2 regions of the Pseudoalteromonas sp. S408 genome follow, and region 2 is predicted to be linked to the other one. Evidence: riboswitches for the same ligand, from Rfam matches in the RefSeq annotation. Region 2 holds a riboswitch; the other holds the start of a gene.

Region 1 (3,421 bases), on a different contig from region 2:
GGCCATTTTAAAACGTTTAAATAATAACTCTAAAACCCCCCAATGTTCGCTAAGGGTATTTAGTCGCTTTTTAGCTGGGATCATAAGGCGTTACAACATCCTAGTAATTTATTATTGAGAATTTAGAAGCGTCTCATTATTACGTATTCTAATTAATCTAGCCTGTATATAGTATTCGTTTTTAAGACTATTTAATAATAGTTTTTGCATAGCCGCAGTGCTAACATTCGCGCCGAAAATAGGCACGTTGAGAGGGACTTTACGTGTGTTCTTTAAAACAATATCAAAGGTTATTTAATACCCATGGTTTCCACGATTATTCTAACCCTGATAGCGATCGGATTCTTATTGATCGTTATAGAAGATATCATCCATGTAAATAAAGCTAAAACCACGCTTTTTTTTGGCACGCTTTGCTGGATCCTCCTGTTTATTTTCCCCCTGCATGGGCAAAGCCCAGAGCAAGTGCAAGAACTCCTTAACGAAAATATTTTAGAGATAGCATCGCTGTGGTTGTTTTTAATGGCCGCCATGACCTTTGTTGCTTATTTAAACTCAAAAGGGTTTATCGAAAATATTGTGCACAGAGTGATGCCAACAAGTATTAGCGAACGCAAGCTGATGTTTTTGGTTGGGGTATTTGCGTTTTTGTTTTCGTCTGTTTCAGACAACGTAACAGCCACGTTAATATCGCTCGCTGTGGTTATGTCGTTAAAACTGCCGCCTAAAAAACTCATAAAATATGCCACGCTCATTGTATTTGGTGTTAACTCCGGCGGTGTGTCGTTAATTACCGGTGACGTTACCACCTTAATGATATTTTTAGATGGAAAAGTAACCATTGCTAACTTATTACTGCTTATTGCACCTGCATTTATCAGTGTTATGTTGTTAGCGGCAATGTTAAGTATTGGCATGAAAGGGGAAGTGACCTTTTCTAAGTCAGGGAAAAAACGCATAGAAAAAACCGATATCACTATCGCAGTTATTTTTGTTTCTACAGTTATCAGCATACTCGCGTTGAGTGTTATTTACAGTGTACCGCCTTTATTAACTTTCTTATGTGGTTTATCAATTATGTTTTTAGTGGCGCAATTTTTAATGCGCAAAAAAGACATAAACAAAAATATTATCGACTACGTACGCGACATAGAATACGACACCTTACTGTTTTTCGTCGGGGTTTTATTATTGGTAGGCGCATTAAAAGAGATTGGCATGCTAAGTAAGTTTACCGATCTATACACTGTTATGGCTCCACAGTACGCTAACTACTTAATGGGTATTTTATCGGCTGGGGTAGATAACGTGCCGCTTACCGCTGCTTTACTAAAAGCTAATATAGTAATGAGTCAGCAAGATTGGTTGTCGTTTACTTATGCAACCGGTGTTGGCGGGTCAATGCTTATTATTGGATCGGCTGCGGGTATTATTGCCATGAGTAAAGTAAAAGAGCTAACTTTTATGAGTTACTTACGTTTATCGCTGTATTTGTTAGTAAGTTATACCGTTGGCTACGCGGGCGCGTATTACATGGGCGGATTTGTTTAAGTTTTGCTTAACTAACCGCATTAAAACGCTTGACAGCTAGACGGCTAAACGTTAACTTTCAAACCCCGCTTAAAAGTGGGGTTTTGTTTTATTAGCCATTGGTTAATACAACATTCAGAAGAGGTGCGATACTTAGGTATTTAATGGTAGGTGACGAACGCCTATAACCATTAAAGAGGGAAGTACTCGCCGAGAAAACCAACGTTACGTCGATGTTGTTTTTCGGTTTATGGGGCTGAATCCTCAAAACTGTCACCAATCTAGGTGGAGAGCTTCTGGCAGTGGATTTACCTTCATGCATTCACTTGCCAAGTTCTTCTTGTTTTATCGCGGTTTGGATACCGCAAAAGGAGACTAAATGACTACCCAATCAGTGCCGCAAACAGTATCGGGCGTTAAATCAGATTACATTGTTGCCAAATTTGGCGGAACCAGTGTGGCTAACTTTGATGCGATGAGTCGTTGTAGCGAAATTATTGTTGCCGATAAAAGTGTTCGTATTGTTGCTGTAAGCGCCAGTGCCGGCGTAACTAATCATTTGGTTGCACTGTGTAAATCAAGCATCACCCCAGAGCAGCGCCAAGAACACATTAGTGGCGTGCTAGCCATTCAACAGGCTATTTTAGATGAGTTATCGCTTGATGCCGATTTAGCCGTAGGTTTTAACGAAACGTTAAAAGCATTCCAAACGCTAGCGCTTGAAACACTGACAACTGATCAGCAGCACGATGAGTTACTTAGCTTTGGTGAACGTTTATCGTCGTATTTATTTGCGCAAGTGCTGCGTTTAAAAGGGTTAAATGCCGATCGCTTTGATGTACGTCAAGTACTTAAAACAGATAGTCAGTTTGGAAAAGCAACACCTAATGTAAGCGCAACAGCACAAGCTGCAAAAGAATATTTAATTCCTCTACTAGATGAACAAGTTATTGTAACCCAAGGTTTTGTTGGCAGTGACGAATTTGGACAAACAACAACGCTTGGCCGTGGTGGGTCTGACTACAGTGCCGCTTTACTTGCTGAGGCAATAAACGCCAAAAGCGTACATATTTGGACTGATGTTGTGGGTATTTTTAGTACCGATCCGCGATTATGTGTAAAGGCATCGCCCATTGCTCGCTTAAGCTTTGATGAAGCCGCTGAAATGGCTACCTTTGGTGCAAAGGTATTGCATCCAGCTACTATTTTACCCGCTAGCCGTAGTCATATTAATGTGTTTGTTGGTTCAAGCCGCGAGCCTGAACGTGGTGGTACGTGGATAGAGCGTGAAAAATCGCAGCAGCCAGGAATTCGCGCGGTAACCCAGCGTAAAAATCAAATTTTGCTCACCCTTAAAAGCCCTGAAATGTTATTGGCTAGCGGCTTTTTAGCCCGTGTATTTACTATTTTAAGCGAGTTTAATATATCGGTTGATTTGGTAACTACGTCTGAAATTAGTGTCGCAATAACGCTTGATAATGCGCCTAACGCGTCGCGCCCAGAGCTCGACCAAGCGTGTTTAGATAAGCTTGCTGAATTTTGCCATGTATCGGTTGAAAACAACTTAACACTGGTGGCACTTATTGGCTCTGAGATTCAACTTCGCCAACACGAAATGAACTTAATGCAGGTATTAAGTGACTTTAATATTCGCTTAATTTGTCATGGAGCAAGTAAGCACAACCTATGCTTTTTAGTCGAACAAAGTGAATCTGATAATGTGGTTCAGGCTATTCATAGCCGTTTGTTAGAAGCTTAACTAGTAAGCGCCTTATCGGTTAATAAAAAGCACCGCCAGTCGGTGCTTTTTTTATGCACTAAGGTTAAATCAAATGTCTCTGTTTGTGTGTTTACTACTTGGCTGCTTGCGGCCAAGCCTACTAAGGTTAAT
Region 2 (3,421 bases):
CTTTACTTGCAACGTCAAAGTTAAAGCCTGCGCTATCTAAGCTTTGAATAATCTTAGAAAGCGGGTTCGCTTTTACTGCATACCAAAGTTTTACATCGGTTTGCGCAACTAAACGCGCAAGGTGTGCGTTTAGTTTATCTAAGTCGTAAACAAAAAAAGGGGTATCAAGTTGCTGTGTAAGCGTATTAACAGAGGTTTTGATTGGCGTGCTCAAAAAGCTCATTATCGTAAAACCTCTTCTAGCAATAATGATGCATCGCTTTGTTCGTCACGGTATTTAACAATTAACGCACACGACATGCTCAAGCCTTGCTCACGTGCCCATTCGTTTGACGCCGGGCGAGAGCCAGGTATTACAATTGCGTATTCTGGGATTGGTTCGCCTTTATCAAGCTGACGCTCATTAACGCAGTCGTATACCGGAATGGTTGCAGATAAGCGTACGCCTGGCGCTAGTACTGCCCCTTTTTTAACAACTACGCCTTCAACAATGACACAACCTGCGCCAATAAAGGCATCGTCTTCAACTACTACAGGGCTTGCACCAATTGGCTCAAGTACACCGCCAAGTTGCACAGCTGCGCTCAAATGTACGTTTTTACCTACTTGTGCACACGAGCCTACTAATGCGTGGCTATCAACCATAGTGCCTTCGTCGATGTATGCGCCAATGTTTACGTACGCTGGTGGCATAATAATAGTGCCTTTAGCTACGTATGCACCACGGCGAACGCTTGAACCACCAGGTACCATACGCACGCCGTTGTCAGTACTAAACTCTTGCGGTGCAAGGTTGTGTTTATCTACAAAACCACCTGCAAACTCAGTGTTAGTGCCATTTTTAAAGGCTTCTAAAATGCCTTGTTTTACTTCTACGTTAGCTTCCCATTGGCCGCTTTCGTTTTGTGATGCTGCGCGTACTGCGCCCGATTCTAAATTATTTAGTAGTTCTAACCAGCTCATTATAAAAACCTGTATTTAATGCCAAGATAAAATGGTGTCGTTTGCAGTAGTAATGCAATCGGTTTGCGTTAACTCAAGATGCGTTAAAGGTGGGCGTAGCAACGGGCTACTTAAGCGGCCTTGTTGGTGCATTAACACTTTAACGGGAATAGGGTTTGCTACAGCAAAAAGGCTATTAATAGCGCGAGTCCACTGAGCAAATAAATTGGGGTGTTGGCCACTTAGGCTGCGTTTTACAAACTCATGCGTTTGTGTTGGCCACGCGTTTGCTGCAACCGATACTAAGCCTTTTGCGCCAGCTTGCGCGAAATAGGGCATAAGTGCATCGTCGCCACTGTATAGCGCTAAATTAGGTGCGGCTTGTCGGTATGCTTCAAATTGGGTGATGTTGCCACTGGCTTCTTTTAACGCCCAGAGCTTTGGATGCGCCTGTAAATTTTCGATGGTTTGCACCGGAATACTTACACCGCTTCTACCTGGTACGTTGTACAACATACACGGGTGCGCGCTTTCGTTTAATAAGCTTTCGTACCAATGAGTTTGACCTACAGCCCCTGGTTTTGCATAAAGGGGCGAGCCTAGTAAGTAACTGTGAATAGGTAACTGATTGCAATAGTTAACCCACTCTTTCTGTTGGGCTAAATTGCTACCGCCTACAGCAACCATAAGCGGTACACTGGGCTTTAGTTGGCACACGTGCTCAACAATGGCTTGTTGCTCTTTAAGTGTCAGCGCTAAGCCTTCACCTGTACTACCAAGGAGTAAAATACCGTTGTGTGCCGCTTCTTGTTCACTAACGAGAGTTGTGAGTGTGTCGTAGTCAACATTACCTTGTTGATCAAACGGCGTTACAAGCGCTGTCCACAGTGCGTAGTCGTCTAAATTGAAGTTGTTGATCATCTCTTACGAACCTATAAGGTGTTCGAGATATTAAAGGGGCTTTATGATGTGAGCCGCATTAACGTCGTTCGAACAGTATTCGAAGAGCGAATGGGCTTAAAATAATAGGGCGCACGGCCTTATTATTTAAGACCAGAAGCTCTCCACCAAACTAATAAGCTGCTAAAAAACAGCTCTTGGTGACAGTCGCTAGGATTCAACCTAGTCGCCCGAAGTAATTGCTTCGCAAAAGCGTTTACCTCTCGGCGGTATTCCCCTGGCGTATGCTCACTGGAGTTTGCGCTCCTAACATACGCTACCTGAATAACGCACCTCTTCTAGCCCTTTGTATTTTGTTTAACCGCAAAAGAGTTAGCAAAATACAATTTAAATAGGGTAATTGCGGCGATTAAAACATTTTAGCCGTCTAGGTGTCAAGCTGCTAAATATAGATTAGCTCATCGAAAATAGCGGTGGTTACGTATTGGCTGCTTTTCTCGTACACTAACCCTATGAGCAGCGAGGTATTTAATAAGTATGGAAAAATTTAGTGATATTTATAAGCGAGCGGTAGAGCGAAAGGGCTCTGAAAAAATGCTTAAGTTATTACTCGCAAAACCTTTATCTAAAAAAGCGTTAAGTACGTTAAGTGACGACGATTGGCTTGAAGAATTTACCCGAAAAGTTTTTCAAAGTGGCTTTTATTGGTCGGTAATAAATAGTAAATGGCCGGGCTTTAGAGAGGTTTTTTGGGAGTTCAGCGTTGATAAGTTATTAATGATGCCGCCCGATATGCTAGAGCAAAAAGCAACGGATGAACGCATTATTCGTAATTATAAAAAAGTGAAAACGATTCCTGAAAATGCTTACATGATCCACGAAATAGCACAGGAACATGGCAGCTTTAGTAAGTTTATTGCCCAGTGGCCAACAGATAATATTATTGGTTTATGGGCGCATTTAAAAAAACACGGTGCTCGGTTGGGCGGCAATACAGGCCCCTATGCTTTAAGAGCGCTTGGTAAAGATACATTTTTACTTTCGCGCGATGTAGAAAGTTACTTAAGAGCGCATAAAATAATTGATGGCGGGCTGCAAACTAAAAAATCACTCACTGCTGCGCAGGCATTTTTTAATGAAATGCAAAAGCAAAGTGGTTTAAGCATGCAAGAGCTAAGTTTAATTGTGGCCTACGGTGTGGGTGACAATCGCGTAGGTATAAGCCAACAAGCTGAGGATTAATGATGAAACTAGTGCCGAGATACACAGACATAGCAGATAACTTCGCGATAGAGGATCAACCCTCAAGCGTTGCTGCACCGCAATTGCTGCTGTGGAACGCATCGTTAGCTAAGCAGTTTAATATAGAAATTGAGCCGCAGCTGCGTGCAAGTACCTTTGCAGGCAATGAGCCACAGCAAATAAAGACGGTAGCGCTTGGCTATTCTGGGCATCAATTTGGACACTTTTCGCCTCGCTTAGGTGACGGGCGCGCGCATTTGCTTGGCGCTATAAATGACGATAAAAACCAGCTATGGGATATTCAATTAAAAGGCTCAGGCGCTACCCCGTATTCTAG

Evidence for each region. A riboswitch is a leader RNA that binds a small molecule or an ion and turns the genes downstream of it on or off. The one in region 2 is predicted to bind lysine.
Region 1: another riboswitch for lysine. It lies ahead of lysC (lysine-sensitive aspartokinase 3); the one in region 2 lies ahead of dapA (4-hydroxy-tetrahydrodipicolinate synthase).

The regions. Positions count from the first base shown of each region.
Region 1 is NZ_PNDY01000002.1:238,093-241,513, reverse strand. Features, by position in the region: gene CWB62_RS03465 (MksB family condensin complex protein) at 1-84, opposite strand, end outside; gene nhaD (sodium:proton antiporter NhaD) at 304-1,551, shown strand; lysine riboswitch at 1,662-1,834, shown strand; gene lysC (lysine-sensitive aspartokinase 3) at 1,910-3,289, shown strand; gene CWB62_RS03450 (4'-phosphopantetheinyl transferase family protein) at 3,286-3,421, opposite strand, start outside.
Region 2 is NZ_PNDY01000005.1:77,896-81,316, reverse strand. Features, by position in the region: gene CWB62_RS05980 (PLP-dependent decarboxylase) at 1-223, opposite strand, end outside; gene CWB62_RS05975 (2,3,4,5-tetrahydropyridine-2,6-dicarboxylate N-succinyltransferase) at 223-963, opposite strand; gene dapA (4-hydroxy-tetrahydrodipicolinate synthase) at 979-1,863, opposite strand; lysine riboswitch at 1,992-2,188, opposite strand; gene CWB62_RS05965 (DNA-3-methyladenine glycosylase I) at 2,380-3,084, shown strand; gene CWB62_RS05960 (protein adenylyltransferase SelO) at 3,087-3,421, shown strand, end outside.